Regions from separate parts of the Kitasatospora sp. NPDC059599 genome, predicted to be linked through region 1. Evidence: riboswitches for the same ligand, from Rfam matches in the RefSeq annotation. Region 1 holds a riboswitch; each other region holds the start of a gene.

Region 1 (7,499 bases):
CGTTCGGCACCTTCTGGCGGCTGGTGCTGCCGCTCGCCCGCCCGGGCCTGGCGGTCGCCGCCTTCTACTCCTTCCTCACCTACTGGGCCGAGGTGCCGTTCGCCTCGACGTTCATGCTCAGCTCCGACAAGTACACGCTGGCCGTCGGCCTGCAGACCTTCGTCAGCGAGCACGACGCGCAGTGGAACCTGATGGCCGCGACCGCGGTGCTGATCGCGATCCCGTCCGCGGCCTTCTTCTACCTGGTGCAGCGCCACCTGGTCACCGGTCTGACCGCCGGCGCCTCCAAGTCGTGACGCCTGCCGCGGCACACCCCGCGCGCAAGGCCCCCCGCTCCTCCGATCCCCGAGGGATACCGTCCATGACCCAGAACCTGGCCGACACCTCCCGGCCTGCCGCCGACACCGCTCACGAGGCGAACGTCGGCGCGTCCAGAGGCTGGTGGCGGGACGCGGTCATCTACCAGGTGTACCCGCGCAGCTTCGCCGACTCCAACGGCGACGGCATGGGTGACCTGCCCGGCATCCGCAGCCGCCTGCCGTACCTGCGCGACCTCGGCGTGGACGCGGTCTGGCTCTCGCCGTTCTACGCCTCGCCGCAGGCGGACGCGGGCTACGACGTCGCCGACTACCGCGCGGTGGACCCGATGTTCGGGACCCTGCTGGACGCCGACGCCCTCATCCGGGACGCCCACGGCCTGGGGCTGCGGATCATCGTCGACCTGGTCCCCAACCACTCCTCGGACCAGCACGAGTGGTTCCAGCGCGCCCTGCGCGAGGGCCCCGGCTCCGCGCTGCGCGACCGCTACCACTTCCTCCCCGGCAAGGGCGAGGACGGCGAACTGCCGCCCAACGACTGGGAGTCCATCTTCGGCGGCCCGGCCTGGACGCGCACCGAGAACCCGGACGGCACCCCCGGCGACTGGTACCTGCACCTGTTCGCCCCCGAGCAGCCCGACTTCAACTGGGACAACCCGGCGGTCGCCGACGAGTTCCGCTCGATCCTGCGGTTCTGGCTCGACATGGGCGTGGACGGCTTCCGCATCGACGTCGCCCACGGCCTGGTCAAGGCCCCCGGCCTGCCCGACCTCGGCGGCTCCGACCAGCTCAAGCTGCTCGGCAACGACGTCATGCCGTTCTTCGACCAGGACGGCGTGCACGAGATCTACCGCAGCTGGCGCAAGATCCTCGACGAGTACCCGGGCCAGCGGATCGGCGTCGCCGAGGCCTGGACCCCGACCGTCCAGCGCACCGCCAACTACGTCCGCCCGGACGAGCTGCACCAGGCCTTCAACTTCCAGTACCTGGGCACCGACTGGGACGCCGCCGCGCTGCGCGAGGTGATCGACCTCTCGCTCGACTCGATGCGCCCGGTCGACGCCCCCACCACCTGGGTGCTGTCCAACCACGACGTCACCCGGCACGCCACCCGCTTCGCCAACGAGCCCGGCCTCGGCACCCAGATCCGCACGGCCGGCGACCGCGAACTCGGCCTGCGCCGCGCCCGCGCCGCCACCCTGCTGATGCTCGCGCTGCCCGGCTCCGCGTACGTCTACCAGGGCGAGGAACTCGGCCTGCCCGACGTCACCGACCTGCCCGACGAGGTGCGCCAGGACCCGTCGTTCTTCCGCCAGGCCGGGCAGGACGGCTACCGCGACGGCTGCCGCGTCCCGATCCCGTGGTCCGGCACCGAGGCCCCGTACGGCTTCGGACCGGCGGCCGGCGGGCCGTCCTGGCTGCCGCAGCCGGCCTCCTGGGCGGAGCTGAGCGTCGAGGCGCAGACCGGCGACCCGACGTCCACCCTGGAGCTCTACCGCAGCGCGCTGGCCGTCCGCCGGGCGCAGGCCGACCTCGGCGCCGGCACCGGGGTCGAGTGGCTGGACGGCCCCGAGGGCACCCTCGCGTTCCGTCGCGGCTCCTTCGTCTGCACCGTGAACACCACCGGCGAGCCGGTGCGGATCGCCGCCCCGGGCACGCTGCTGCTCGCCTCGACCGACCTCGTGGTGGACGGCGGCGAGACGGTGCTCGCTCCGGACAGCACCGGCTGGTGGGCGGTCTGACGTGGTTGCAATAGGCTCTGGGACCGTGACTACGGCGCGACTCTCAGACATCGCGGCACAGGCGGGGGTCAGCGAAGCCACCGTCTCCCGCGTGCTCAACGGCAAGGCGAACGTCTCCGCCACCACCCGGCAGACCGTGCTGGCGGCGCTCGACGTGCTCGGGTACGAGCGGCCGACCCGGCTGCGCCAGCGCAGCGCCGGGCTGATCGGGCTGATCACACCGGAGTTGAGCAACCCGATCTTCCCCGCGCTGGCGCAGGTGATCGAGCAGACGCTCAGCCGGCACGGCTACACGCCGGTGCTGTGCACCCAGACCCCGGGCGGATCCACCGAGGACGAACTGGTGGAGATGCTGGTCGACCGGGGGGTGGCGGGCATCGTCTTCGTCTCCGGGCTGCACGCCGACAGCACGGCCGACCACGACCGCTACGCGCGGCTGGCCGGGCGCGGGGTGCCGTTCGTGCTGATCAACGGCTTCAGCGAGAAGATCGACGCGCCGTTCATCTCGCCGGACGACCGGGCCGCGATGTGGATGGCCGTCCAGCACCTCGCCGAACTCGGCCACGAGCGGATCGGGCTGGCCGTCGGGCAGCGCCGGTACGTGCCCGTGCTGCGCAAGATAGAAGGCTTCACGGCGGCGATGCGGGAGGTGTTCGGGCGCACTCAGGAAGAGGCCGAGGAGCTCGTCCACCACACGTTGTTCAGCGTGGAGGGCGGGCACGCGGCGGCCGGAGCGCTGCTCGACAAGGGCTGTACGGCGATCGTGTGCGGGAGCGACATGATGGCGCTCGGGGCGATCCGGGCGGTGCGCCGGCGCGGACTGTCGGTGCCGCAGGACGTGTCGGTGGTCGGCTTCGACGACTCGCCGCTGATCGCCTTCACCGAGCCGCCGCTGACCACGATCCGCCAGCCGGTCGAGGCGATGGCCACGGCGGCGGTGGACGCGCTGCTGGAGGAGGTCGGCGGGAACGCCGTCCAGCGCGGCGAGTTCATGTTCCAGCCGGAACTGGTGATGCGCGGATCCACGGGGGCCTGCGCGCGCTGAGCGCCGGTCGCAGGGCCGACGGAAGGGCCCCGGAGAGGCAGTTGCTCCCCGGGGCCCTTCGGCGTGCGCCCGGTCAGCCTTGCCGGGCGGTGGGGCGGTCGGAGGTGGGGCGGTCGGCGGTGGGGCGGTGGTCGTCGGCCGCGTCGCCGGTACGGGTCTCGGTGCGGCGGCCGCGGGCCGGGTAGTCGCGCAGGACCAGGTCGACGGGGCCCTGCGGGTTCCTGGCACCGGAGAGCATCGTCGCGTAGGTCGCGTAGGTCGCGTAGGTCGCGTAGGTCGCGCGGTTCGCGTCGAGCGTGACGGTGGCACGGGCCATGTGACTTCTCCTCGGGTGCGGAGCGGCAGCACGCCCGTCGGGGCGGGGTTCACCACGGGGATATGCCGGAACCCCCGGGGAGAGGGACCAGACTCTCTCCGGGGGTGGCGGGTGGTCGGCGTTCGGGCGGACCGCCGAGAGGTGACAGATGACAGCTGACAGATGGTGAAATCTGTCAGCTGTCATCTGTTGCACGTCAACTGTTACGTGTCGGCTGTCGGCTGGTACCCGTCGGCCGTCAGCCGGTTCGCCGTGCTCAGACCCGGCCGGCGAAGTCCGGGGCCCAGTTGGCGATGGTCTGCTCGCGCACGCCCGAACTCGGGTTGGCGGCCTCGACGTACTTGCCGCCGCCGACGTAGATCGCGACGTGGTAGACGCCCGAGTCCTGGCCGTTGTTGGACCAGAACAGGAGGTCGCCCGGCTGCAGGCTGTCCAGCGAGACGTGGGTGCTGGCGGCGGCCTGGTCGGCGGCGACGCGCGGGACGGAGACGCCGGCGGCGCGCAGCGCGGCCTGGGTCAGGCCGGAGCAGTCCCAGCCGCCGTTGCCGGTACCGCCGTAGACGTAGGCCTGGCCGACCTTGGACTCGGCGAAGGAGACCGCGGCGGCCATGCTGCCGGTGGCGGCGGGGGCCGGGGCCGCAGCCTGGGTCTGGGTCTGGGTCTGGGCGGCCGGCTTGGCGTTCACGGAACCGCCGTTCGTGGACTGACCGGACTTCTGCGAGCGGTTGAACCAGGTGAAGTCCGAGCCGGACTTGTCGGTGGAGGCCGACTGCGGGCCCTGGGCTTGGTCGCCGAAGGACAGGTGCTGGCCCGGGTAGATGCTGTCCGGACCGTCGGTCAGGGTGCTGCGGTTGAGCTCGTACAGCCGCTGCCAGCCGCCCTGGACGTGGTTCTTGTCGGCGATCGAGGACAGCCAGTCGCCCGCGACCACGGTGTAGTCGCCGTCCTGGGCCCACTGCTGGTGCTTCTGGGTCCAGTTGCCGGTGGCGGTGGTGGCCTTGGCGTCGTCCTGGGCGGGAGCGGCGGGCTTGGCGGCGGGGGCCTGGGCGGGCTTGGCGGCGGGCTTGGCAGCCGGGGCCGGGGCGGCCGGCTTGGCGGCGGCCGAGGTGTCGACGGCGGCCGGGGCGCCGCCCTTGGTCAGGCCGGCCTGGATCGAGCACACCGGCCAGGCGCCGGGGCCCTGCGAGGCGAGGACCTTCTCGGCGACGGCGATCTGCTGGTCCTTGGTGGCCAGGTTGGCCTGCGAGGCGTACGAGGTGCCACCGAAGGCGGCCCAGGTGCTGGAGGTGAACTGCAGGCCGCCGTAGAAGCCGTTGCCGGTGTTGATGGCCCAGTTGCCGCCGCTCTCGCACTGGGCGACCTTGTCCCAGGTGGCGACGGAGGCGGCGGAGGCGGTGCCGGAGACGAGGCACGGGACGGTGAGGCCGACGCCCGCGACGCCGATGGCGGCGATCACGCGGCGGGTGCGGCTGGACAGGCGGGTGCCGTTGGTGGGCAGCATGAAGACGTGGTCCTCTCCCACGCCTGCGAGGTGAGCTGTCGGATTCGGGCTGGAGTTGCCCGGCCGCGCTTGGCGCGGCTTCACCCCTAGCCCTGAACCGTTCCGGGAACGGTCCGGGGCGACTTACCTGTGGGTCCCCCGCTCCTGCCGTGGTGCGTTTTCGCGCTGCCAGGACATCCGACGGCAGGACTCGGCGTCGCGGATGAACTGGGTCCGTGTGGTCACGAACGGGGAGCACGTTAAGCAGACTTAAGTTCAAACTGCAAACAGCTGTGACGCCCATCACGGTTTAGTGGGAACTGCCAAAATGGCGCGTATCCATGATCGTAAATGATCGTTTTTCGGCAATCGCGTTGCGGATATCCACAACTGGCTCGGTTTCAGGAATCGCGTGACGGTGCGTCGAGGTGCGCGGTGGCGCATCGGTCGAGTCGGGGGAGTGGCCGGAGTCCGAGCGCTGATGAGTGCGCTCCCCTTTTCCTTGCAAATGACGCAAGAACGGACAATCTCCTTCATTGCCGCGAAGCTCCGTTAACCCCCGAAGGTCTCTGCGGCCACGGAAACTCCCAAAACCTTCACAATCGCCACAACCCCCACAACTCTCCTGTGGGGGTGCGCGGGCACGGCGAAGGGCCCGGAACGAAATCCGTTCCGGGCCCCGTGTGCGCGCCGGCGGGCGCGCGGTGTCGCTTACTGTCCCGCAGGCCCCTCAGCGGCCGCGTGGGCCCGTCGGGTGCCCTCTGCGGCCCCCTCGGCCTCGGCGGCGGCAGCCGCCTCCGCCTCGGCCCGCGCCAGCTCCTCCGGGGAGGGCGCGGGCAGCGCGGCCAGGTAGGTGGAGGCGATCAGCTGGCCGACGGTCGGGTACGCGCCCAGCGGCGCCGCCGACGGGCAGCCGGTCTCCTCGGCCGCGGTGGCGAGCAGCTCGGAGTCGGCCTCCGGCCCGATCACCAGCGGGGCCAGCGCCGGGCGCTGGGCGCCGGTCTCCCTGAGGTGGTTGACGGCCGCGGCCACCGAGCCGGGCACGTCGAGCGCGGCGGCCACGACCGGGATGGCCAGCCGGGCGGCCAGCAGCACGCCGGTGATGCCGGCCGCGGCGGCGGCGTCCTCGCCGCCGACGGTGGTCAGGACCACGCCGTCGGCGGCGGTCGCGATGGCGAACAGACGGGCTCGGTCGGCGCGCGCCAGTCCGGCCTCGGACAGTCGCACGTGCACGGCCTCGGCCAGGAGCGGGTGCGGGCCCAGTGCGTCGGTGACGGGCGCGCCGTACTCGGCGGCGAGTGCGTGGAGTTCGGGCAGGAAACCGTGCGGTCCGGGCACCAGCGGCACCAGGACGGGCATCGGCAGCCCGGCCTCGGCGGCCGTGGCCAGGAGTTCGGCGACGGTGCGCTCCTCGCCGCCCTCACCCTCGGCGGACTCGCCGGGGAGGTATCCGACCGTGGCCTGGACGCCGTTCTGCTCGCTGCGGACGATCGAGAGCAGTTCCTCGACGACCGAGCGGGACTCGGGCCCGGCGGTCGCGGGTACGGCGAGCACCAGGGCCGGGGCGCCGGAGGGAATCTCGGGGCGCTCGGGACGACGATGGCGCCCCCGCGCACGGGAGCCTGGAGTGCGGACGGGCAGTGGCGCGCCCGGGATGGCTGCGGTGCTCATGCCGGAGATCGTAGGACATCGGCCCGTCCGGCCTGCAGTCGGCTGCCGTACGGGTTTCGCGCAGCGGCGGTGCGGACCCGGTGTCCTGGGTGGGCCGGTCCGGGCGGTTTACCCGCAATCCGGACATTCTTCGCCCAACCCCCGTGCGTGCGTGGGCCATTGCCTTGACGTACGCCGCGAGGCACTGCGTTGCACCCGCCGTGCGTGAGATGTCTCACAGCCCGGAGGTCGCCTGACGGAGGGTCACGGCGGCGCGACTCCCGGCATTCGAAGATCAACATTCAGGGGGGATTCGCTCACGGCCGGTTATCGCAACCCCGACGATTCAGTCGGCTATGTCCGTTTACGTACCGTCAGGAGAAGGCCCCGTGAAGAGTTCGGGGCCGCCGGTGAAAGGCCTCGTGCACCTGCAATGTCCCGTGCTGATGCACGTGCACTGCAGCTATCATCGCGTCAAGTGAGGCGTTGTGCCGGACCGGTACGGGGCCGGTCCGTTCGTTCGGCGGTGCCGGGGGCGCCGCGCTGGACAACAACTCCGGAGCTCTTCGGGAGACTTCTATGCACGACTCGCAGGACAGGCACGGCTCGCACGACACCTTCAACGGGATGGCCGCGGCCGATCTCCGGGGAGTGGTCTGGCAGAAGAGCCGGCACAGCAACTCCCAGGGCAACTGCGTCGAGTTCGCGGCCCTGCCGGGTGGCGACGTGGCGATGCGCAACTCGCGCTTCCCGGACGGTCCGGCGCTCATCTACACCCGGGCCGAGATCGCCGCCCTGCTGCTGGGGGCCAAGGACGGGGAGTTCGACCACCTGGCGGTCTGACCGGCCGACCTGTTTCACCATCGGGGGGCCGTCGTGGGTGCCGACACCACGACGGCCTTTGTCTTTTCCGCAGCCGTTTCCGCCACCGTTTTCGGAGCCGCCCCGA
Region 2 (7,499 bases), on a different contig from region 1:
CGGCGGCCCGGTTGACGTTGGTCAGCCCGCGGACCAGCTGCGCGGTGAGGAAGACCAGCACCACCCCGACCAGCGAGAACCCGGCGATCTGCCACATCCCCTCGATGTAGTAGACGTGCTGGACGTGGTGGCCGTCGGTGTAGTCGAACAGCTTGTACCCGCGCCAGTCGGTGTAGGTCGGGAACACCCAGTGGTAGACGGGGTAGAGCGCCATCGCCCAGCCGACCAGCAGGAACGCCAGCGTCATGGTGAAGCTGAAGACGGCCCAGGGGAACATCACCACCTGGTGCAGCGCGGCCTTCCAGCCCGCGCCGTCCGCCAGCCGCGCGGTGATCGCGCCCCAGGCGCCCGGACGGACCGGGCGCACCGGCTTCGGGCCGGGGACGTCCAGGGCCAGCATGCCGCGCGCCCGGGCCCGCTCCAGCCGGCCGAAGCCGCGGCCGGCGGCGGTCAGGCCGGCCAGCACCGGCAGGCCGAGGACGGTGATGAAGGTGCCCAGGCCGAGGCAGAACAGGGTGATCGCGACGGCGAAGCCGGCGATCGCCACCGGCAGGCCGCTGAGCACGTAGCCGATCTCGCGGTAGTAGTGCGCGGAGAACGGCGCCGCCCAGAAGACGGGCGGCCGCTCGGTCCGACGGGCGCGGTCGGCGCGCGGGTCGTCGGCGTGCGGGTCGGCGGCGTGCGGGTCGTCGCCGTATCCGCCCAGGAGGTCCCCCGCGTACTCCAGCGTGCTTCGGCTGCTGCTCATGTCCCGGCCCCCGGCCCTCGTCCTGACGTCGTCCGCGTTCGCTGACGTCGTACAGTCTGGCGGGACCGGTGGGTCGGGGGGCATCCGGAGGCCTGGCGGATCGGGGGTGGGGTTAACCCCCCGCCCGCGGGCCCGCCGGTCGCGGGCCGGCTCGGCGGAGGCCGCTCGCCCGGTTCAGCCGGTCGGACCCGGCCACTCGTCGACGAGCAACGCGTAGCGGTACGAGTCGGACCAGGCGCCGTCCTTGAACCGGTCCTGCCGCGCCCGCCCCTCCAGCCGGAACCCGAGCTTGGTGAGCACCCTGGCGGAGGCCGTGTTGTCCACGTCGACCCGGGCCGCCAGCCGGTGCAGGTCCAGGGTCCGGAAGGCGAAGTCGCAGAGCAGGCCGGTGATCTCGCCCGCGTAGCCGTGGCCCCAGGACGCGCGGCCGAGGACGTAGCCGAGGTGGGCGGAGCGGTACGTCCCGAGCGTGAGCGAGGCGTGCCCGATCGGCGTCGCGTCCTGCGGGTCCTCGGCGTCGGCGAGCCTGGTGACGGCGAGCCGGTAGGTGTCCCGCTCCTCGGCCATCGCCTGCTCCAGGTAGAGCTCGATCTGGTCGGCGCAGGACTCGCGGTCGCAGGGTTCGAAGGGCAGGTGGCGGGTGACCTCCGGGTCGCCGAACAGCGCGTGCAGGGCGTCCACGTCGCCGTCGGTGTGGTGGTACTCGCGGATGGCCAGCCGGGGGCCGACGAGTCGTACGGGGACCATGGCTGCCGACCCTACCGGCCCCCGGCGACTACCGTTCGGACTATGAACGACGAAGACCTGCGGCTCGCCCCGCGCACCAGGGCCGCCGACCTGCTCGCCTGGGCGGCCGATCAGGGCCGCACGCCGGTGGCCGAGGGGCCGCTGCGCGCGGTGCTGGCGCTGCTGGAGCTGGGCGGGAGCAGGATGCACGACGGCTGGCCCGAACTGACCTCCGACGCGGTGGAGCACCTGCTGTACGAGCGGCTCCACCTGTACGTCCAACCCCTGCCCGAGGAGGACCCGCTCGCGTACGGCGACGCCGTCCGGCTGCTGATCGACCACCAGCGGGCGGCCCGGCGGCTCAACGCCAAGCGCCAGGAGCGGCTGCACGCGGAGGCCGAGTGGCAGGGCGAGGTCGCGGCCGGGCTGCTGCGCCGCGCCGACCTGGTGACCTGGCCCCGGCTGTACACACTGCTGCTGCACGCGTACGGGGTCGACGTCGCGGACGGGGCGGCGGTGCGGGACTGGCTGGCCGGTTTCGGGGAGCTCGCCGAGGAGGAACGGCTGGCCGCGTACGAGGCGCTGGCGCCGGCCGGCTGGCTGGACGAGCCGGACGAGCAGGGCTGGGGACCGGGCCGGGTGCTGTCGGTCGGCATGGCCACGGACGGCGCGCGGCGACTGCTGGAGCAGGGCCTGATGCGGCGCAGCTACCGCAACCTGGCCGAGCTGAACGCGCTCGGCCGGCCGATGCCGGACGAACTGACCGGTGACTTCGGGCAGTTCGAGGAAGCGGCGGTCGACGCGGCGCTCGACCTGTTCGGGGTGTGGACGGTGCCGGGGCTGCCGCGGCTGCTGGTGGAGGAGTTCCCGGAGCTGGCGCCGGAGCCGGGCCCGGAGGAGATCGACGCGTACCTGGCGCAGCTGCCCGCGGAGGAGTGAGACGTCGTGACGGAGCCCCCGGTCGTCGCGTACGACCGGGGGCTCCGCACTGCTTCGGGGGCTGCCCGGGGTGCTCCGGGGGCTCCGCGCGCTTCCGGGGCCCCGGCAGAGGGTCCGCTACGGGGTGAGGCCGCGCTGCTGGAGCCAGGGCTCGGGGTCGACCGGGGCGCCGCCGCCGGGGCGGACCTCCAGGTGCAGGTGCGGGCCGGTGACGTTGCCGGTGGCACCGACCTTGCCGATCTGCTGGCCCGAGGTGACCTGGCCGGCGCCCTTGATGATCGAGGAGAGGTGGCAGTACCAGATCTCGGTGCCGTCGGGCAGCGTCTCGACGATCCGGTAGCCGTAGGAGCCGGACCAGCCGGCCGAGGTGATGGTGCCCTGGCCGAGCGCGTACACCGCGGTGCCGGTGTCGGCGGCGAAGTCCAGGCCGGTGTGCACGTTGGCCCAGTAGCGGGCGCTCTGGCCGTAGTGGGCGGAGAGCCGGTAGTCCTTCACCGGCAGGGTGAGGGCGGCGGCGCGCTTGGCCTCGGCCTCCTTGGCGGCGGCCTTGGCCTCGGCTTCCTTGGCGGCGGCCTTGGCCTCGGCCTCCTGCGCGGCCTGCACGCGGGCGCCCTCCTCCGCGGCGGTGCGCTGGCTGTCGGCCTGCTGCTGGATGCGGGCGGCGAGCGCGAGGCCGGGGTCGGCGGAGAGGGCGACCGGGGTCTCGTCCGGGGCCTCGACGGCGGGGGCGGCGGCCGGGGTGGCCGAGGCGAAGCCGGTGGCGCCCAGGGTGGCGGCGACCGCGGTGACGCCGAGCAGCGGGGAGGCGCCGCGGGTCTGACGCGGCATCCGGTGCCGGTTGGTCTCGACCTCGGGGCCGAAGGCCTCGGGCGCGTCCGCGCCGGGGTGGTCGAGGAGCTGGGTACCGGCTGCGGGGCCGGCCGGGTGTGCCGGGGTGTGCGTCGACGCCACGGAGGCGCGCTCCTTTCCTTCCTTCGCGCCTACCGGGTTAGCTGACGGGTTCGGAGCAGGAAGGTCTCCTACGGCCGGGCCGGGGCCCCGCCGATTCACCCCAAGGAACGTGGTTCCCCGGCTCCCTGACCTGCCCGGAGGCCGGCCGACGGGATTAGGCGACGGCGCACGGTGCCGTCTGGGTACGGCGTTGACGACCGCGCTGCGTTATCAAACGTTAATCCTAGGGCGCTCCGATTCCAAGCCATCCGTCCGGGACGACCGCGGAGCGGATGATCGGACGTCAACGAACGACCCCTCATGCGAGCACCCCATCTGAGTACCCCTACTCATGTGCGGTCACACCGGGCGGCCGCATCCTGGCGCCATGAGCGCACCGATGCAGAACCGCACCACGGCCGCGTACTACGTCCAGGCCATCCTCTCCTTCGCCCTGTCGGGCACCGCCGTCGCGGTCGGGATCGCCTACCTGCCGGTCGGCGGGTGGACGCGGGCCTTCCTCGGGATCGGCCTCCTCTACACCGTCACCTCCGCGTTCACCCTGGCGAAGGTGGTCCGGGACCGGCACGAGTCGAACGAGATCGTCAGCCGGGTCGACCAGGCCCGGCTGGACAAGCTGCTCAGCGAGCACGACCCGTTCAGGGTCGAGGGGGCCTGAGGCGGGAGCGCCCGACCTCCTCCCGCGCCCGGACGCTTGACAGCTAAGGCTATTAGCCTTAGCTTTATGGCTATCGGCAGCACCGCCGATGCCCGCGACGGCGGACCGAGGAGGCCCACCATGAACGCCACCGACACCCCCGACACCCAGTACCTGGCCCTGCCCGGCGGGCGCATCGCCTTCGACGACACCCGGCAGGGCGACGGCACCCCCGTCGTCCTGCTCCCCGGCATGCTCGACAGCCGGGCCGCGTACCGGCACCTCCGCCCCCTGCTCGTCGCCGCCGGCCACCGGGTCGTCACCGTGGACCTGCGCGGCTTCGGCGAATCCTCCATCGCCTGGGACGACTACGGCCCGGCCGCCATCGCCGACGACGTCCTCGCCCTCCTCGACCACCTCGGCATCGAACGCGCCGTCCTCGCCGGGAACTCCTACACCGGCGCCACCGTCGTCAAGGCCGCCGGGGACGCGCCCGAGCGGGTCGCCGGAATCGTCCTGATCGACGCCTTCGTCGAGAACCCGCAGCCGGGCGCCCTCATGCGCGGCGCCCTGCGCCTGATGGGCGCGGCAATCGTCCACTGGCCCGCCTTCTGGGGCTTCTACCTGCGCCGGATGGCCTTCCCCGGCGCCAAGCCCGCCGACTTCGACGCGTACGTGAACGGGCTGGTCGCCGCCCTGCGCACCCCCGGCCGCAAGACCGCCACCCGCGGCTACGTCAGCGGGGACTCCGCGCCGGCCGGCTGGACCGCCGCAGTGCGGTGCCCGGCACTCGTGGTCATGGGCAGCAAGGACCCCGACTTCCCGAAGCCCGAACTCGTCGCCGACCGGCAGGTCGCGGCACTCGGCGCGCGGAAGGCGATGATCGAGGGATCCGGGCACTACCCGATGGCCGACGCCCCGCAGGCCACCGCGGACGCCCTGCTGCCCTTCCTCGCCGAACTCGCCTGACCGCCGGCGCCCGACGTTCCCCGCCGGCGCCCGACAGATTCCCCGCCCGACTCCCGTACGGAGAACCCGAAGCCATGCCCCGCGTAGGACTGACCCCCGACCAGGTCGTCGACCACGCCCTCGCCCTCATCGACGAACAGGGCACCGAAGCACTGACCCTGGCCGCGGTCGCCGCCCGCGCCGGGGTCGCCACCCCCTCCCTGTACAAGCACGTCAGCGGCGGCCTCGCCGAACTGCGGCGGATGATCGCCGTCCGGGTCACCGAGGAACTCGCCGACCGCCTCGCGGACGCCGCGGTCGGCCGCAGCGGCGACGACGCCGTGGCCGCCGTCCTGCGCGCCTACCACGCCTACGCCACCGAGCGCCCGCACCGCTACAACGCCCTCCCCCAGGCCCCGCAGCCCGACGACGACCTGGCCCGGGCCGCCACCCGGCTCGTCGGCGTGATCATCGCCGTCCTGCGGGAGTACGGCCTCGACGGCTCCGAGGCGATCCACGCCGCCCGCACCGTCCGCTCCCTCGCCCACGGCTTCGCCTCCCTCACCACCGCCGGCGCCTTCCGGCTCTCCGAGGACCTCGCCACCACCCAGGAGCGCCTCATCACCACCCTGACCACCGGCCTCCGCAGCTGGCCCGCGTAGCAGGCCGGGCAGTCGGGGCGGCCGGCGGCCGGTCCTGATGCCGTACGGGTGGCCGCCGTCGGCGCTGCCGCTGCGTCCGGTGCGCGCGGTGGCGCAGGACGTCCCGGACAACCGGACCCCGGTGCTGGTGCCGGTGCCGGTGCCGGTGCGGCGGCTCGGTCACCCCTCACCGTCCGGGGAAATGGGGTATTAAGAATCAGTGCCCCCCTCCGAGGACGAGAACCGGACACCGGACGAGAACCGGACGCCGGACCGGCGACGGACCCCACTGAGCAGTCCGACCGCCCGCAGTGCGATGCGCTGCGTGCGCCTGCTGCTCGGCTGCGCCGACGCGGCCGAACTGCTGGGCACCGTCCTGGCCGAGGGCCCGGTGTGGATCACCGGCGAGGGTTCCGCGCTCTACCTGCTGGATTCGGCGGGCATGCTCCGGCTGACCGTCTCGCACGGGCTGCCGGACTGGGCGCACGAGCGGTACAGCGTGGTCGATCCGGCCGGTGAGCTGCCCGCCGCGATGGCCCTGCGGCTGCGCCGCCCGTACCTGTTGAGCCCGGAGCACACCAGCGTCGACTACCCGAACCGGAACACCGGCATGGGCACCGGGATGGTCGCCGTGATCACCCTGCCGATGGTCGTGGACGAGCGGCCGGTCGGCGTGCTCGCGCTGGCCCTGGCCCACCGGGGCACCGTCCCCCGCCGTGACCTGGACGTCCTGGAGACGATCGCCGAGGCCTGCGCGCACCGGCTCTCCCACCTGCTGGACCACGCGGACGCCCGGCTCCCGCGGGACGCCCGTTCGCCGCACGGCGTCCGGTTATCCGACGGCCCGGCGCCGGAGGGGGCGGACGCGCTCCCCGCCGGGCTGGCCCACCCGCTGCTGTCACTCGCCGTCCGGTCCGCCGGGCACGGCGCGTTCGAGCGCGACCTGGTCACCGGGGAGAGCTTCTGGGACGCCGCGGCGTTCCGGGTGACCGGCCGGCCGGTGTCCCCGGACGGTGCCGCCCCCGAGCTGGACCGGCTGGTCCATCCGGAGGACCTGCCGGACGTGCAGGCCGCGCTCGCGGAGGCGCTGGCCGCCGGCGGGCGTTACCGGATCGGCTACCGGGTGCTGCGCCACGACGGCGGGGTGGCGCAGGTGGAGGAGTCCGGCGAGGTGATGCTGGACGTGCACGGGCGGCCGGTGCGGATCGCCGGGCTGCTCGCGGACGTCGGGCACCGGGAGCGGCCGCCGGCCGACGAGGGGGCTTCGCCGGGCGCAGCCCGGACGGCGCTGCTGCTGGCGCTCACCCGGGCCCTGTCGCGGGCGGTGACCGTCCGGGACGTCACCACCGCGGTGACCGACATCGTCCGCCCGGCCCTCGGCGCCGCGGGCATCGTCCTCGACCTGGTGGACGAGGGCCGGCTGCTGCCCGTGTCGCACACCGTCTACGGGGGGCCGCGCCGCACCGAGCTCACCCGGCTGGCGGACCTGTCGGAGTCCGTGATGCAGCGTTCGCTGGCCCGTTCCGCCCCGCTGTTCAGCGAGCCCTCCGCCGCCCGCGCCCGGCGGGACCCGCTCGCCCCGGCCGCCTGGGCGGTGCTGCCGCTGGTCGCTTCCGGGCAGCAGGTCGGCTCCTGCCTGATCACCTTCGCCGCCGAGCGGGCGTTCAGCCGCGAGGACCGCACCCTGTACTCGGCCTTCGCCGGCATCCTCGCGCAGTCCCTGGAGCGGGCCCGGCTGTACGACACGCATCACCACCGGGCCACCGAGCTGCAGCGGGCGATGCTGCCGCGCACCCTGCCCCGGTTGCCGGGGGTCGCCAGCGCCGCCCGCTACCTGCCGAGCACCGAGGGGATGCAGATCGGCGGTGACTGGTACGACCTGCTGCGGCTGCCGGACGGCCGGATCGGG
Region 3 (7,499 bases), on a different contig from region 1:
AGCGCCTGTCCTGAGCCCGGCGGGTGGCGGTCGACGGTCGGCGGCTCGTCCGTCCTCGGGTCGCCGGTGGGCGGGGACGGGTCCTGGGGCGGAGGAGTTCGGTGTGCGTGCTTCAGCCGGCGGATGACAGATGACAGATGTCGAAATTTGTCAGCTGAAATCTGTCGGTTGAACTCTGTCACCCGAAACCGGGCATCCGCTCCCCGTGACCTCCCAGCTGTCATCAGCGGGCTCCCAGCTGGCGTTAGGGTTGATCTTCGCGCCCCGGTGGGGGGAACCGGGGTCGACTCCTCGGATGTCCCCAGCGGAGGGGGCTGGAGTTCGAGGCGTGGGAGCAAGTAGGACATGGGTCTGACGAGCCACAAGGTGCTGGCGCTGACCGTATTGATCGCCGTCGTGGTGATGGGGGGAACGGTCTGGCTTTGGCCGAGACTGGCGGGGAAGACCTGGCAGGCGGTGTTGGGCCGGATCGGTGCGCTGCTCGCCTCCCAGCTCGCCGTCCTCGCGGCGCTCGGGCTGGTGGCGAACAGCTACTTCGCCTTCTACAGCAGTTGGGACGACCTGCTGGGCACCGGGGACACCGGCCCGGTGGTGATCCACAACAAGGCGGACGCCTCCGGACGGCTCCTGGTGGAGACGATCGGCCACGCCTCGGTCAAGGGCGGCGGCGCGATGGGTCGCGAGCCCGGCCAGTCGGGCGAGATCCGCAAGGTCCGGATCGACGGCGCGGTCAGCCGGCTCTCCACCGAGGGCTACGTCTACCTGCCCCCGCAGTACTTCCAGCCGGAGTACGCGCAGAAGCAGTTCCCCGCCGTGATCGTCAGCACCGGCTTCCCCGGGATCGCCGAGAACCTGATCACCCGGTTCAACTACCCGGGTGCGGCGCTCAAGCTGCTGCAGGAGGGCCGGATGCAGCCGACCGTCATGGTCCTGGTGCGCCCCTCGCCCGCTCTGCCGCAGGACACCGAGTGCGAGGACGTCCCGAACGGGCCGCAGTCCGACACGTACTTCACCAAGGACGTGCCCTCGGCGATCCAGGCCAGCTTCCGGGTCTCCTCCGACCCGCAGGCCTGGGCCTTCATGGGCAACTCGACCGGCGGCTACTGCGCGCTCAAGCTGGCCATGCGCCACCCGGACGTCTTCCCGACGGCCGTCGCACTCTCCGCCTACTACGACGCCGCCGACGACCCGACCACCGGTGACCTGTTCGGCGGCAGCAAGCAGCGCCGCGACGAGGCCAACCTGATGTGGCGGCTGAAGAACCTGCCGCAGCCGAACGTGTCCGTGCTGCTGGCCGGCACCAAGCGGGGCGACGGCGACTACCGGCGGGAGACCGAGGCCTTCGTCGAGTCGGTGCGGAGCCCGATGAAGGTCTCCTACAGCATGCTCGAGAACGGCGGCCACAACTTCGAGACCTGGAGCGCGCTGCTGCCGTCCTCGCTGGAGTGGCTGTCCCAGCACCTCAGGGTGCCGAACCCGACCGCCTGACGGCCGAACCGCCGAACCGCCGAACCGCCGAACCACCGAACCCCCGAACCCCCGGAGCCCATGGGCTCCGGGGGTTCGGTCGTCACGCGGTCGTCGCGCGGCTCAGGCCACCCGCTCCAGCGTCCCGGTGTGCAACTGCCCGACCCGGCCGCCCTCGCCCTCGAAGGTCCAGAAGGCCCGCACCGTCAGCTTGTTGAGGTCCATCACGTGGCTGACGGTGATCCCGCTCTGCTCCGTCCAGCTGACGAAGTAGATCTCCGGTGCGACCTCGGCGACGTGCAGCCGCACGTCCTCCCACTGGCCCGCGGACTCGCCGAGACCCTCCCAGCGCAGCCGCGTGCCGTCGGCCGAGTAGGTGTTGCGGAAGGCCGCGCCGGTGTCGGCCCGGAAGACGTAGGTACGGCCGGCGAAGGCGGGCGGGGACGCGGTCATGGTGGGGCGGCTCCTCGTTTCGTGGTGGAGGCGGTCTTGTGCACGGCGGAACATCTCGGAACTCCAATTTATCCGACCGGGTGCACTCGGTCAGATCTTTGCCGCGGTCGGGATCACCGACGCGCCGCCGGCCGGGGCCCGGGGTCCGGGGCCCGGGGGCCGGGGCTCGGAGCTCACCCGGGCGCCGGGCGCCACACCCGAGTCGGCGCCCAGCTCGCCCGACCGGCCCGTCCGAGCCGCCCTGTCCGAGCCGCCCCGCCCCCGGCGTCGGGCCGGGCGCCCCGCAGGTCATCTGCGGATCATCCCGCCGGGCAGGAATATTGATCAACTCGGCCGCCACGCAGCGTCGTTGATCGACACCGCTGTGACCTGCGCGACAACCGGCCCGGGGGAGTTGTCCGTTCACGTACGGCCTGCCTAGCCTGCAACGGTCGTCCGCCGTCGCGGACCCCGCCGCCGGGACGCCGAGTCCCGTCCACCCGCCGGCGGGTCACCGAGCACCACAGCGGACGGGAGCGGGGGAACCAAGGTCGGCGCCCGGCCCGTGCGCTCGCGCACACGGGTCGAGGCTAGGGGTGAAGCCGCGCCACGGGCGGCCGGGCAACTGCAGCCCGAACCCGACAGCTCACCTCGCAGGCGTCGCAGAGGTCGCCCATGCCCCAGCCTGCCGCCCGGCGCAGCGCGCCGCGCCACGCCCGTCCCTCCCGCCGCGGTCGCAACGCCGCCTTCGCCGCCACCGGGGCGCTCGCGATCAGCGGCGCCGGCCTGCTCGGACTGCCGTCCGTCGCCGGTGCCCAGGCCGCCACCGCGCCGACCGTCACCCAGGACCGCCTCGCCCCCGCCGCCATGGTCGCGGGCAAGGCCTCCACCGCCTCGTTGAGCCTGCACTCCTCGGCCTGCTTCACCGCGAAGACGGTGGGGGTGGGTGTGCGCGACGCGGGCGGCACCAACCTGGACTTCCCCGGCAACGCCTCCAACGTGCAGATCTGCCCGAGCGGCGTGAACTTCACCAGCGGCGCCCGCACCCTGCCCGCCGGCACGTACAGCCAGTTCGGCTTCTGGCAGGACGTGGCCGGTGCCTGGCACAACCTGCCCGCGCAGCAGCTGGTGGTCTCGGCCACCGGCACCACCGCGCCGACCCCGGCGCCGACGGCCACCCCGAAGCCGACGGCCGCCCCTTCCCCGAGCGCCACCCCCACTCCGAGCGCCACCGCCACCCCGACCGCCCCGGCACCGTCCACCTCGGCCCCGTCGTCCCCGGCCCCGTCGTCCCCGGCCCCGTCGTCCCCGGTCGCCGGCAAGTCGCTGACCTGGTCCGACGAGTTCAACGGCTCGATCTCCTGGGGCCAGCGCTGGGTCGGCGACAAGAGCACCGCCTACAAGTACGGGAACCACAACCCGGACGACAACAAGCTGGACTGGCTGAACAAGAACAACGTCAGCGTCGCCAACGGGGTCGCCACCTTCACCGCCACCCCCGGCGGCCCGGCCCTGGAGAACGGCAAGCAGTCCTGGAACACCGGCTTCCTGACCACCGAGGGCTCCAGCGAGGGCTTCCAGGTCAAGACCGGCGACTACGCCGAGACCCGGGTCAAGCTGCCCGCCGGCACCGGCGCCTGGCCGGCCCTGTGGACCTGGAAGAACGGCAACGGGGAGGTCGACTCCTTCGAGTACCACCCCGACAACCCGAACCTGCTGGAGCTGACCAACCACGTCAACCCCGGCAACGGCACGTACTACACCGACGCGAGCGCGATCGCGAAGGACCAGTGGGTCACCATCGGTACCTACTACGGCGCCAACTCGGTGGACTGGTACGTCAACGGCGTCAAGGTCTTCTCGGACGGCAAGGGCGTCGGCGCCAACTGGTCGGCGTACCTGATCCTCAACCTCTCCCTGAGCGCGGGGCAGTACCACCCCGCGCCGCAGGGCACCGCCCCGATCACCATGGCGGCGGACTACGTCCGCGTCTACCGCTGACGGGTAACCCGTAGGACCGTCCCACCGGGCGCCGGAGGCCGGCAGCCGCTCGCCGGCGCCCGGTGCCCGGTGGGACACCGCGGCTCAGGCGTCGCCGGACGTCTCGACGACCTTGATCTCGTACGGCTGCCGGTGGTTCTTCCCGAACGGGTCGTCCGCGCTGCGCACCGCGACCGACCCGCCCTCCAGGAGCCCGAGCGGCACAGCGGGGGAGAGCCGGACCGGGACGAGGGCCGTCGCGCTGCGCCCCTCCTTCAGGCCGGGACCGAACACGCAGCTGACCTGCCGGCCGAGCGCCACGACCTGGCAGTCCTCGGGGAAGTACGGGCCCTCCGCGGTCACCCCTTCCGGAAGGGTGACGGTGACCGTGAACGGGGACGCGGTGGTGTCCGGGCCGTAGTCGGCGACGAAGGCGTGGATCGTCGTCGTGCCGCCGGGCACCGCCGGATCCGGGTCGAGCCGGACCACCTCCAGGTGGGAGTGGGACGGCGCGGCGACCACGGCCGGCAGGGTGGACGCCTCGGGCGCGCCCGGCGCCGGGACCAGGGCCGGCAGGGTGGACACCCCGGACGTGCCCGGCGCCGCGACGTCGACCGCGGGCCGCGGCTCCGGCCGCTGCTGCAGCGCCCAGGACGGGCCGGAGCCCAGGACGGCCACCGCGCAGCCCGCCGTCACCGCCGCGACCAGTCCGGCAGTGCCGGACCTCCGCTTCCTCACGCCGCTCCGTGTGCTGCCGCGCACTTCCCGGTGCTCCATGCCGCTCACCCTGCTCCCGTGCTCCGGCAGCCCGCGCCGTCGCGGGCCGCGTCCGCACCAGGGTGGCCGAGCCGCCGTCGGGCGAGAGTGGCAACCCGCCCGTCGTGCGCCCGAACGGAGGACACCGGCGGCTGCGGGGATCCACGGCTGTCCGGATCCACGGCTGTCCCGGATCGGCGTGGAATGCAGGCGGGTTGAGGGGGCGTCAGGGGGCGAGGACCTGCCCGAGCCGGGTCGCGATCTGCTGCATCACCGGGACCAGCGAGGCGGCTCCGGCCTGCTCCTCCAGGGCCCGGATGCGGGCCTCCGGGCCGGAGACCGAGAGCGCGGTGGGCGTCGGCGCGCCCGGGACGGCGAGTGCGATGCAGCGGACGCCGATCTCCTGCTCCTGGTCGTCGACCACGTAGCCGCGTTCGCGTGCCTCGGCGAGCTGGCGCAGCAGCTCCTGCAGGTCGGTGACCGTGTACTCGGTGTGCGCCGCCAGCGGGTTGGGGCCGAGGACGGCGCGGGCCTCCTCCTCGGGCAGCTGGGCGAGCAGGGCCTTGCCGACGCCGGTGCAGTGCGGCTGCACCCGCCGGCCGACCTCGGTGAACATCCGCATCGAGCGGCGTGACTGCACCTGGCCGACGTAGACCACCTCGCCGCCCTCCAGCACCGCCAGGTTGGCGGTCTCGCCGGTGGCCTCCATGAGTTCGGCCAGGTAGGGGCGGGCCCAGCTGCCGAGGAGCCGGCCGGCGGTCTCGCCGAGGCGGATCAGTCGGGGGCCGAGGGTGTAGCGGCGGGCGGTGTCCTGGCGGACATAGCCCTGCTGGACGAGGGTACGAACCAGTCGGTGGATGGTCGGCATCGGGAGGCCGGAACTGGTGGAGAGTTCGCTGAGCGTGGCCACGCCGCCCGAGTCGGCCAGTGCCTCCAGGAGTTGGAAGGCGCGCTCGACGGACTGCACGCCGCCGCTCGCGCGGTCGGCGCCCGTCGTCGATGCTGTGTCGGGGGTCGCAACCACCGGCGTTCCCTTCGCTGTCGGGGAGGAGTAGAGTCCCGGCGACCTCATCAACAAACCGTTGAAATTCTGTATCGCGGAAACTAGTCTCCACCTTACAGAATCGAGCTCGCCGACAGGTGGGTATCGATCGAGGAAGTTCCCGAGGGGGCTCCCACCGGAGTTCCCTTCGCCAGGCTCAACCGTCTTAGGAGTGTCCTGCTCATGGCTGCAGATCAGGGGTCCTCCCCCAGCCTCCGGCCGGGGGTACCGCCAACCGCCTCCTCTCCTACCGCTCCGGTCGTCACCGTCGCCGGTCCGCGCGTCCACCGGGCGGAGGAGGTGCTCACTCCGGAGGCGGTCGCCTTCGTCGTCGGCCTCCACCGGGCCTTCGAGGGGCGACGGCAGGAACTCCTGGCCAGGCGGAAGGCCCGCCGCGCCGAGATCGCGGCAGCCGGCACGCTGGACTTCCTCCCCGGGACCGCCGACGTCCGGGCCGGTGACTGGAAGGTCGCCGAGGCGCCCCGCGCCCTCCAGGACCGCCGGGTCGAGATCACCGGTCCCACCGACCGCAAGATGGTCATCAACGCCCTCAACTCCGGGGCGCGGATCTGGCTCGCCGACTTCGAGGACGCCACCTCCCCGACCTGGGAGAACGTGGTCAGCGGCCAGATCAACCTGATCGACGCCTTCGAAGGCCGGATCGACTTCACCACGGCGGCCGGCAAGGGCTACACCCTCAAGCCCGCCGCCGAACTCGCCACCGTCGTGGTCCGCCCGCGCGGCTGGCACCTGGACGAGAACCACCTGCTCGTCGACGGCACCCCGGTCGCCGGTGCCTTCCTCGACTTCGGCCTCTACTTCTTCCACAACGCCGCCCGGCTGCTCGCCAAGGGCGCCGAGGACCCCAACTCCGGGCCCTACTTCTACCTGCCGAAGACCGAGAGCCACCTCGAAGCCCGGCTCTGGAACGACGTGTTCACCCACGCCCAGGCCGAACTCGGCATCCCGTACGGCACCGTCCGGGCCACCGTCCTGATCGAGACCATCACCGCCGCCTTCGAGATGGACGAGATCCTCTACGAGCTGCGCGACCACGCGGCCGGCCTCAACGCCGGGCGCTGGGACTACCTGTTCTCGATCGTCAAGAACTTCCGCGACGCCGGCGCGCACTACATCCTGCCGGACCGCAACAGCGTCACCATGGCCTCGCCGTTCATGGCCGCCTACACCCGGCTGCTGGTGCAGACCTGCCACAAGCGCGGCGCGCACGCGATCGGCGGCATGGCCGCGTTCATCCCCAGCCGCAAGGACCCCGAGGTCAACGCGGCCGCGCTGGAGAAGGTCAAGGCCGACAAGGACCGTGAGGCCGGCAACGGCTTCGACGGTTCCTGGGTCGCCCACCCCGACCTGGTGCCGGTCGCCCGGGCCTCCTTCGACGCGGTGCTCGGCGAGCGGACCGACCAGAAGGACGACCCCGGTCCGTCCGAGCCGGTCACCCCCGCCCAGCTGCTCGACATCGCCGGCGCCGGCGGCACCTGCACCCACGCGGGGCTGCACAACGCCGTCCAGGTCGGCATCCGCTACATCGAGGCGTGGCTGCGCGGAATGGGGGCGGTCGGCATCTTCAACATGATGGAGGACGCCGCCACCGCCGAGATCTCCCGCTCGCAGATCTGGCAGTGGATCCACAACGGGGTGGTGCTCGCCGACACCGGTGAGAAGGCCACCGCCGAGCTGGTCCGCACCCTGGTCGCCACCGAACTGGCCGAACTCCTCGCCGAACTGGGTGAGGAGACCTACAGCACCGGCCGCTGGCGCGAGGCCGCCCGGCTCTTCGAACAGGTCGCCCTGGCCGAGGAGT
Region 4 (7,499 bases), on a different contig from region 1:
CGTCGCTGTTCTCCGCGTCCCGGGAGGCGCTGGTGGCGACGAAGCGGACCCGCTCCGGGCCGACGCCGAAGCCGGAGATGATCTCCTGGTACTCCCGGCAGGCCGCGAAGGTGCGGGCCAGCGCGTCCGGGTGCAGCCGGCCGGTCCGGTCCACGCCCTGGCCCAGCCGGTTGACGATCATCCGGCGGTCGAGGTCGGTGATCTCCCCGGTCTCCGGGTCCAGGTCGGCGACCAGCAGCCGGATCGAGTTGGTGCCGCAGTCGATCGCGGCCACCCGGGTCATGGTCACCGCGACTCCTGCTGCCCGTCGGCGTCCGCGGCCGTCGCGTCCTGCCCGGCGTCCTCCGCGGCGCGCTTCCTGGCGGCGCGCTCGGCGGTCTTCTGCTGCTTGGCGGCGATCACCGCCTCGTGGTCCTGGTCCTTGGCGCGGTTGCGGCCGACCCGCTCACCGGCGGCCTGCACCTCGGCCGGGGAGACGCACGGGCCCTTGGCCCACCAGTCCTCCAGCATGCCGATCGCCTCGTCGCCGAGCGGGTTGACGCCCTCTCCGGCCGCCAGCGAGTGGCCGACCAGCACGTGCAGGCACTTCACCCGGTCCGGCATGCCGCCGGCGCTCGGGAAGCCCTCCAGCACCTCGATCGCGTCGCGCCGGGCGATGTAGTCCTCGTGCGCCGCCTGGTAGGCCGCGGCCAGCTCCGGATCCTCGGCGAGCCGGGCGGTCTGGTCCTTCATCACGCCGTCCGCTTCCAGGGTGCCGATCAGCGAGGCGGCCTTGGGGCAGGTCAGGTAGTACAGCGTCGGGAACGGCGTGCCGTCCGGCAGCCGGGGCGCCGTCTCCACGACGTCCGGGTTCCCGCAGGGGCAGCGGTGCGCCACGCCGCGCAGGCCGCGCGGCACCCGGCCGAGCTGGGCGGCGATCGCCGCGACGTCGGCGTCGGAGACGGTGGGGTGGTTCTCAGTGGTCATGGGGGGAGGTGTCTCCAACGGAGGACGGCGGGAGCGGAAGGGGGGTGGAGGGGGCCGACGCGGCGGTGTCGGCGGCGTCGACCGAGTCCCAGATGCTGGCGTACCAGGGCTTGGCGGCGTTCGCCTGACCGGCTGCCGGGCCGGTGGCCGGGGCGCCGGCGGAGGAGGAGGGCTTGGCGGAGGTCTGGCCGGCCGGGTCGACCGCGATGTACGGGGTCTCCCCCGGCACCGCGTAGTGCAGCCGGGCTCGCGCCTGCGCCTTGACGTACTCCGGGTCCTGCCAGCGGGCCTTGTCCCGGCGCAGCTGCTCGACCTGCTGGCGCGCGTGGTCGGCCTTCGCCCGCTGGGCGGAGATCTCGGCGCGCTGGGAGATGAACTGCCGCGTCGGGTAGGCGAGGATCGCCACCAGCGAGCAGAGCACCAGGACGAGGACGGTCGCCCGGCTCGTGAACCGAGGCCGGGCCGCCAAGCCCGGGATCCTCCATCCTGCCATCTCCCGTATCCCCTCCTGGTCGCGACGGTGCCCCGCCGTCCACCCTACGGGGTGAACGGCGGGGCACCGGTCAGGCGTGCGCTGGGGCGGGTGCTCAGCCCTCGTGCTTGAAGCGCGGGAAGGCACCGCGGCCGGCGTACTCGGCGGCGTCGTCGAGGATCTCCTCGATGCGCAGCAGCTGGTTGTACTTGGCGACGCGCTCGGAGCGGGCCGGGGCACCGGTCTTGATCTGGCCGCAGTTGGTGGCGACGGCCAGGTCGGCGATGGTGACGTCCTCGGTCTCGCCGGAGCGGTGCGACATCATGCAGCGGTAGCCGTTGCGCTGGGCCAGCTCGACGGCGTCCAGGGTCTCGGTCAGCGAACCGATCTGGTTCACCTTCACCAGCAGCGCGTTGGCGGTGCCGGTCTCGATGCCCTTGGCCAGGCGGGCCGGGTTGGTGACGAACAGGTCGTCGCCGACCAGCTGGACCTTGTCGCCCAGCTTGACGGTCATGGCCTTCCAGCCGTCCCAGTCCGACTCGTCCAGCGGGTCCTCGATCGAGACCAGCGGGTAGGCGGCGACCAGCTCGGCGTAGTACTCGATGAGTTCGGCGGCCGACAGGGCCTTGCCCTCGAACTGGTAGGCGCCGTCCTTGTAGAACTCGGAGGCGGCGACGTCCAGGGCCAGCGCGATGTCGCGGCCGGGCACGTAGCCGGCCTTCTGGATGGCCTCGGTGATCAGGTCCAGGGCCTCGCGGTTGCTGTCCAGGTTCGGCGCGAAGCCGCCCTCGTCGCCGAGGCCGGTGGACAGGCCGCGCTCCTTCAGCACGCCCTTGAGGGTGTGGTAGACCTCGACGCCCCAGCGGACGGCCTCGGAGAAGGACTCCGCGCCGATCGGGGCGATCATGAACTCCTGGATGTCGACGTTGGAGTCCGCGTGCGAGCCGCCGTTGAGGATGTTCATCATCGGGACCGGCAGGACGTGCGCGTTCGGGCCGCCCAGGTAGCGGAACAGCGGCAGGTCGCTGGCCTCGGAGGCGGCGTGCGCCACGGCCAGCGAAACGCCCAGGATGGCGTTCGCGCCGAGCGAGGACTTGTCCGGGGTGGCGTCCAGGTCCAGCATGGCCTGGTCGATCAGGCGCTGCTCGGTGGCGTCGTAGCCGACCAGCTCCGGGCCGATCTGCTCGATGACGGCGAGGACAGCCTTCTCCACGCCCTTGCCGAAGTAGCGGTTCTTGTCACCGTCGCGCAGCTCCAGCGCCTCGAAGGCGCCGGTGGAGGCACCCGAGGGGACAGCGGCACGACCCGTGCTGCCGTCGTCGAGGCCGACCTCGACCTCGACCGTGGGGTTGCCGCGGGAGTCGAGGATCTCACGGGCTACGACGACATCGATGGACGGCACGAGGCATCTCCTTGCGGAAGCAGGGTCCGGCTGACGGTGGCGCTGTCAGCGGGACGATTGCGGAGTCGTTACGGACCAGAGCCTAACCGCCCGGGCTCCCGGGACCACGTCGGCCTCGGTCCCGTCTCAGCGTGTGGCCCCACTACCCACCGGTAGTTCACCTGCTTGTCCCAGCTTGTCCCACCGGACCGGGCGAATGCGGACGAAGGGGGCCGGCGGCGCCGACCCCCCTCTTCGCACCCCGGCACCGGGCCGGTGCCGGTGCGGACGGACTCAGCCGAGGTGCAGCACCTGGCCGGGCATGATCAGGTCCGGGTCGCCGCCGACCGTGCCGCGGTTGCCGTCGTAGAGCGCGTGCCAGCCACCGGACACGCCCTGGGCGGTGGCGATCGACGACAGGGTGTCACCGGAGCGGACGGTGTAGTCGTGGCCGGTCTGCGCGGCCGGGGCCGGCTGGGCGGCGCGCGGGGCCGCGTGCTTGGGGGCGTACTGCTGCGCCGACTGGTCGACGGGCTTCTCGGCCCGGTCGGGCGCGGCGTGCTTCGGGGCCTGCTTCTGCGCGGGCTTCTCGACCGGCTTCTGCGCGGGCGTCTGCACCGGCTTCTCGACCGGCTTCTGGGCCTGGCGCTTGGGCGTCTGCTGCTGCGGGGCGGACTGCGGCTTGGCGTCCGAGGAGGTGTCGACGGACGCCGGGGCGCCGCCCTTGCTCAGACCGGCCTTGACGGAGCAGACCGGCCAGGCGCCCGGGCCCTGCGCGGCGAGCACCTTCTCGGCGACCGAGATCTGCTGCCCCTTGCTGGCCTGGTTGGCCTGCGGCGCGTAGGCGGTGCCGCCGTACGCCTTCCACGTGCTGGAGGTGAACTGCAGGCCGCCGTAGAAGCCGTTGCCGGTGTTGATGCTCCAGTTGCCGCCGCTCTCGCACTGGGCGACGGAGTCCCAGGTGGAGGCGGGGGCGGCGGAGGCGCCGGTGGCGGTGAGGAGCGGCATCGCGAGTCCGACGCCGGCCACACCGGCGACGGCGATGGCCTTCTCGGTCTGAGTGCGACGACGGTGGCGGCCGGATCCAACGAACAGCATGAGGAGGTCCCTCTCCGCACGCCTGCGAGGTGAGCTGTCGGGTTCGGACCGGGAGGTGGCCCGGCCGCCGTGCGCGGACGATTCCGCGCGGGCGGCTTCACCCCAAGCCGTGGGGACGGCAACAAACCTGGTTCCCCCGCCCCTGCCCAGGGTCTGGTCGGTTTCCCGTGGCGCGGCGGGCAGGATTCGGCGTTCCGCGCACGAGGTCCGCAGCTGCGAACTCCAGGGAGACTAGACAGATCCTCAGACCGATCACAAGCTCATATCACCGATATCACACAGAAATTACGGCACGTGTCCGATCGCCTACCAACGGCGCCGCCATGTCTGGTTTGATGGCCGTTCACACCCCGCCGGAAGGCCGTCGGGCGACGCCCCGTCAGTGCATCGCCCGCCGTTTCGTCACCTTGTGTCAGTTTGTCGGAGGCGCGTAAGGGGAGTGCGGAGGCGTGTGCGGGGAGCGGCTCTCCGGACTGAATTCGACCGGGAGTTCCCGCAGACCACGCATGATCAGGCCACCGCGCCACCGCAGATTCTCCGGACTTTCCGCGAGTTGCAGATCCGGCAGCCGGGAAAGCAGCGTCGCCAGCGCGGCACGCCCCTCCAGACGGGCCAGCGGAGCGCCGATGCAGTAGTGGATGCCGTGCCCGAACCCCAGGTGGGGATTGTCCTTCCGGGCCAGGTCCAGGGTGTTCTCGTCCGAGAACCGGGCCGGATCGCGGTCCGCGGCGGCCAGCACCACCAGCACCGGATCACCCACCGGGATGTCCACCCCGCCGATGGTCAGCGGCCGCGTCGCGAACCGCCAGGTCGCCAGCTCCACCGGCCCGTCGTAGCGCAGGAGTTCCTCGATCCCCGTCTCCAGCAGCGCGCTCTCCCCGCGCGCCACCGACTCCTGCAGCGACCGGCGCTGCTCCGGGTTGCGCAGCAGCGCGTACGTCCCGTTGCCGATGAGGTTCACGGTCGTCTCGAAGCCCGCGAAGAGGAGGATGAAGGCCATCGCCGCGGCCTCGTTCTCGGTCAGGTGCTCACCGTGGTCGCTCGCCCGGATCAGGCCCGAGATCAGGTCGTCCCCGAGGTCCGCCCGCTTGCGGTGGATCAGCTCCAGCAGGTACGCCCGCATCCGCTTCACCGCCCGGCCCACGCCGCCGCGTTGACCACCCCCGTGCCGGATCATCATCCCCGCCCAGTCGCGGAAGTCGTCCTGGTCCTCGGCCGGCACGCCCAGCATGTCGCAGATCGCGTAGATGGGGAGCGGGAAGGCGAACTCGTGGATCAGGTCCGCCGAACCGCGCTGCGCGAAGCCGTCGATCAGCCGGTCGGTGAGCTGCTGCACCCGCGGCTCGAACTCGGCCACCCGGCGCGGGGTGAACGCCTTCGACACCAGTCGGCGCAGCCGGGTGTGGTCCGGCGGGTCGATGTTCAGCAGGTGCGTCATCAGGTCCGCCTGCCGCTCCCCCGGGATGCCCACCCGGCCGGTGCGGTGCGCCTGCTCGCTGTGGTGCGCCGGGTTCTTCGACAACCGGCCGTCCGCGAGCGCCTGCCGGGCGTCCGCGTACCTCGTCACCAGCCAGGCCTCGACACCGCTCGGCAGCGTCGTGCGGTGCACCGGGGCGTGCTCGCGCAGCCACGCGTAGGCGGGGTACGGGTCGGCGGCGAACTCCCAGGTGAACAGCTGCGGAGCGGCGGCGTCGGGCCGCGCTCCCGCGGGCCGGGCGGGGTCGTCGGACGGCACTGCGGCGGACCGGGCGGAGTCGGGCTGAGCTGGCATGGGACGACCGTATCCGGTGGGTGCGCGCCCCCTTCCGCCGACGGCGCGCGACTCCCCCGACAACGGCGTGCGACGGGCGCGCCAACGCTCCGTGGACGACCCGTGGACGGTCCGTGGACAGCTCTTGGAAAGCTCTTGGCCGGACGGCGGGCGTGAGCCTGGTCACCTGAGGGGTAATCCCTGTTGCGGAGGGTCAGGAACTGCCTACGATCCTCCGCAGTACGCGTGGGCGCCGGTGCGGTGTCGCCCACAGGGAGGAGCAGGCCATGCGGGTCAGCGGGTCAGTCGTCGTCATCGCGGTACTCGACGGCGGGTCGGGCGCCGACCTCGCCCGCCGGTTCGCCGCGGCCGGCGCCGCCGGAATGCTGATCGCCGACCAGCACGTCGGCATCGCCGAGGACCTCGCCGCCGAACTCGACCGGACGGGCTGCCCCGTCGTCGGCGTGTCCGGCGACATCCGCCGCCCCAGCGACGTCGCCGCCCTCGTCGACACCGCCGAGAAGCACCTCGGACCGATCGACCTCTTCGCCGTCGCGGGCCCGGACGGCGAGCGCATCGTCTCCCTCGCCGACCTGCCCGACCACCTCGACCTGGAACGGCTCGCCGAACTCGTCGTCCTCGTCGGCGAGGCCATCGGGGAACTCGTCCCGCCGCAGCGGCACCCGGTCGAGACCGCCGCCCGGGCGGCCTGAGCACCCCGGGGGCCCAGCCCGGGCCCCCGGCCTCCGCCCGGCCCCGCCCGCCCGGCCTCCGCCCCGCCCTCCGGCAGGGCCGGGGCCCTACTCCGGCTTGAGGCCCTCGGCCGCGCGCACCGCGTCCCGGTACCCGCGCGCGGCCGAGCGCAGCGCCGCGTCCACGTCCACCCCTGCGTCGTGCGCCCGCTGTGCCACCGCCAGCAGCAGCCCGCCCGCCGACTCCGCCGTCAGCGCGTCCGGCAGCTCGTACGGCTCGTCCGGAACCCCCGTGAAGCCCGCCCGGCGCACCCGGGACACCAGCTTCGCCGCGTACGCCAGCGACGGCAGCCCGGCCGGCACACCGTCCAGCACCGACTCGCGGTCCGCCTTCTCCGCCGCCTTCAGCTGCTCCCAGTTCGCCTCCACCTCGGCGGCGCCACCGGCCTCGACGTCCCCGAACACGTGCGGATGCCGGTACATCAGCTTCTCGACGATGTCACCGGCCACGTCGTCGACGGTGAACGGCTCCGTCGGGTGCTCCTCCGCGATCCGGGAGTGGAAGAACACCTGGAGCAGCACGTCGCCCAGCTCCTCGCGCAACGTGTCCCGGTCCCCCTCCTCGATCGCCTCGACCAGCTCGTACGCCTCCTCGACCAGGTACTTCACCAGGCTCTCGTGCGTCTGCTCGGCGTCCCACGGGCAACCGCCCGGCGAGCGCAACCGGTCCATCACCGTCACCAGGTCCAGCAGCCGCGACCCCGGCAGGTCGTACGAACCCGGGAGCACCTCGATCTCCGGCACCTCACCCGCCCGCTCCACCGCCAGCCGCGCCAGCGCGTCGGTCAGCCCCGGATCCCCGTCCGGGCCGCCCAGCCACACCGTCGCCCCGGCCCCGGCCGGCTGCCCGGTCAGCAACCGCGCCAGCGCGGGCACCGACCCGGCCGGCGCCACCTCCACCGTCACCCCGGCCTGCCGCACCGCGGCCACCTGCGGATGCCCCTCGTCCCCCACCAGCACCCGCCCCGCCGACCGCAGCGCCTCCCACGCCGGCCACGCCAGCAAACCGGGAGCCACCCGGTGGGTGGTGGTCAGCAGAATCAACTTGGCGCCCGGAGCATTCGTCGTCACACTCCGAAC

The links. A riboswitch is a leader RNA that binds a small molecule or an ion and turns the genes downstream of it on or off. The one in region 1 is predicted to bind cyclic di-AMP.
Region 2: it holds a riboswitch for cyclic di-AMP, as region 1 does, so the genes downstream of both, ACFV04_RS27690 (M23 family metallopeptidase) here and ACFV04_RS26480 (transglycosylase family protein) in region 1, are expected to answer to the same signal.
Region 3: it holds a riboswitch for cyclic di-AMP, as region 1 does, so the genes downstream of both, ACFV04_RS17935 (hypothetical protein) here and ACFV04_RS26480 (transglycosylase family protein) in region 1, are expected to answer to the same signal.
Region 4: it holds a riboswitch for cyclic di-AMP, as region 1 does, so the genes downstream of both, ACFV04_RS33470 (transglycosylase family protein) here and ACFV04_RS26480 (transglycosylase family protein) in region 1, are expected to answer to the same signal.

The regions. Positions count from the first base shown of each region.
Region 1 is NZ_JBHWCL010000085.1:2,402-9,900, reverse strand. It holds gene ACFV04_RS26500 (sugar ABC transporter permease) at 1-296, shown strand, start outside; gene ACFV04_RS26495 (glycoside hydrolase family 13 protein) at 362-2,059, shown strand; gene ACFV04_RS26490 (LacI family DNA-binding transcriptional regulator) at 2,085-3,104, shown strand; gene ACFV04_RS26485 (hypothetical protein) at 3,178-3,420, opposite strand; gene ACFV04_RS26480 (transglycosylase family protein) at 3,677-4,942, opposite strand; cyclic di-AMP (ydaO/yuaA leader) riboswitch at 4,929-5,086, opposite strand; gene ACFV04_RS26475 (hypothetical protein) at 5,612-6,571, opposite strand; gene ACFV04_RS26470 (DUF397 domain-containing protein) at 7,130-7,393, shown strand.
Region 2 is NZ_JBHWCL010000092.1:11,366-18,864, forward strand. It holds gene ACFV04_RS27675 (sensor domain-containing protein) at 1-748, opposite strand, end outside; gene ACFV04_RS27680 (GNAT family N-acetyltransferase) at 923-1,495, opposite strand; gene ACFV04_RS27685 (hypothetical protein) at 1,538-2,413, shown strand; gene ACFV04_RS27690 (M23 family metallopeptidase) at 2,531-3,364, opposite strand; cyclic di-AMP (ydaO/yuaA leader) riboswitch at 3,377-3,535, opposite strand; gene ACFV04_RS27695 (YiaA/YiaB family inner membrane protein) at 3,732-4,022, shown strand; gene ACFV04_RS27700 (alpha/beta fold hydrolase) at 4,143-4,970, shown strand; gene ACFV04_RS27705 (TetR/AcrR family transcriptional regulator) at 5,045-5,611, shown strand; gene ACFV04_RS27710 (SpoIIE family protein phosphatase) at 5,811-7,499, shown strand, end outside.
Region 3 is NZ_JBHWCL010000045.1:34,463-41,961, reverse strand. It holds gene ACFV04_RS17950 (TetR family transcriptional regulator) at 1-14, shown strand, start outside; gene ACFV04_RS17945 (alpha/beta hydrolase) at 346-1,488, shown strand; gene ACFV04_RS17940 (MoaF N-terminal domain-containing protein) at 1,591-1,920, opposite strand; cyclic di-AMP (ydaO/yuaA leader) riboswitch at 2,409-2,572, shown strand; gene ACFV04_RS17935 (hypothetical protein) at 2,575-3,900, shown strand; gene ACFV04_RS17930 (hypothetical protein) at 3,985-4,617, opposite strand; gene ACFV04_RS17925 (IclR family transcriptional regulator) at 4,862-5,707, opposite strand; gene aceB (malate synthase A) at 5,861-7,499, shown strand, end outside.
Region 4 is NZ_JBHWCL010000131.1:15,563-23,061, reverse strand. It holds gene ACFV04_RS33490 (Ppx/GppA phosphatase family protein) at 1-283, opposite strand, end outside; gene ACFV04_RS33485 (DUF501 domain-containing protein) at 286-984, opposite strand; gene ACFV04_RS33480 (septum formation initiator family protein) at 956-1,435, opposite strand; gene eno (phosphopyruvate hydratase) at 1,554-2,840, opposite strand; gene ACFV04_RS33470 (transglycosylase family protein) at 3,114-3,917, opposite strand; cyclic di-AMP (ydaO/yuaA leader) riboswitch at 3,923-4,086, opposite strand; gene ACFV04_RS33465 (cytochrome P450) at 4,330-5,688, opposite strand; gene ACFV04_RS33460 (SDR family NAD(P)-dependent oxidoreductase) at 5,955-6,380, shown strand; gene ACFV04_RS33455 (MazG family protein) at 6,468-7,490, opposite strand.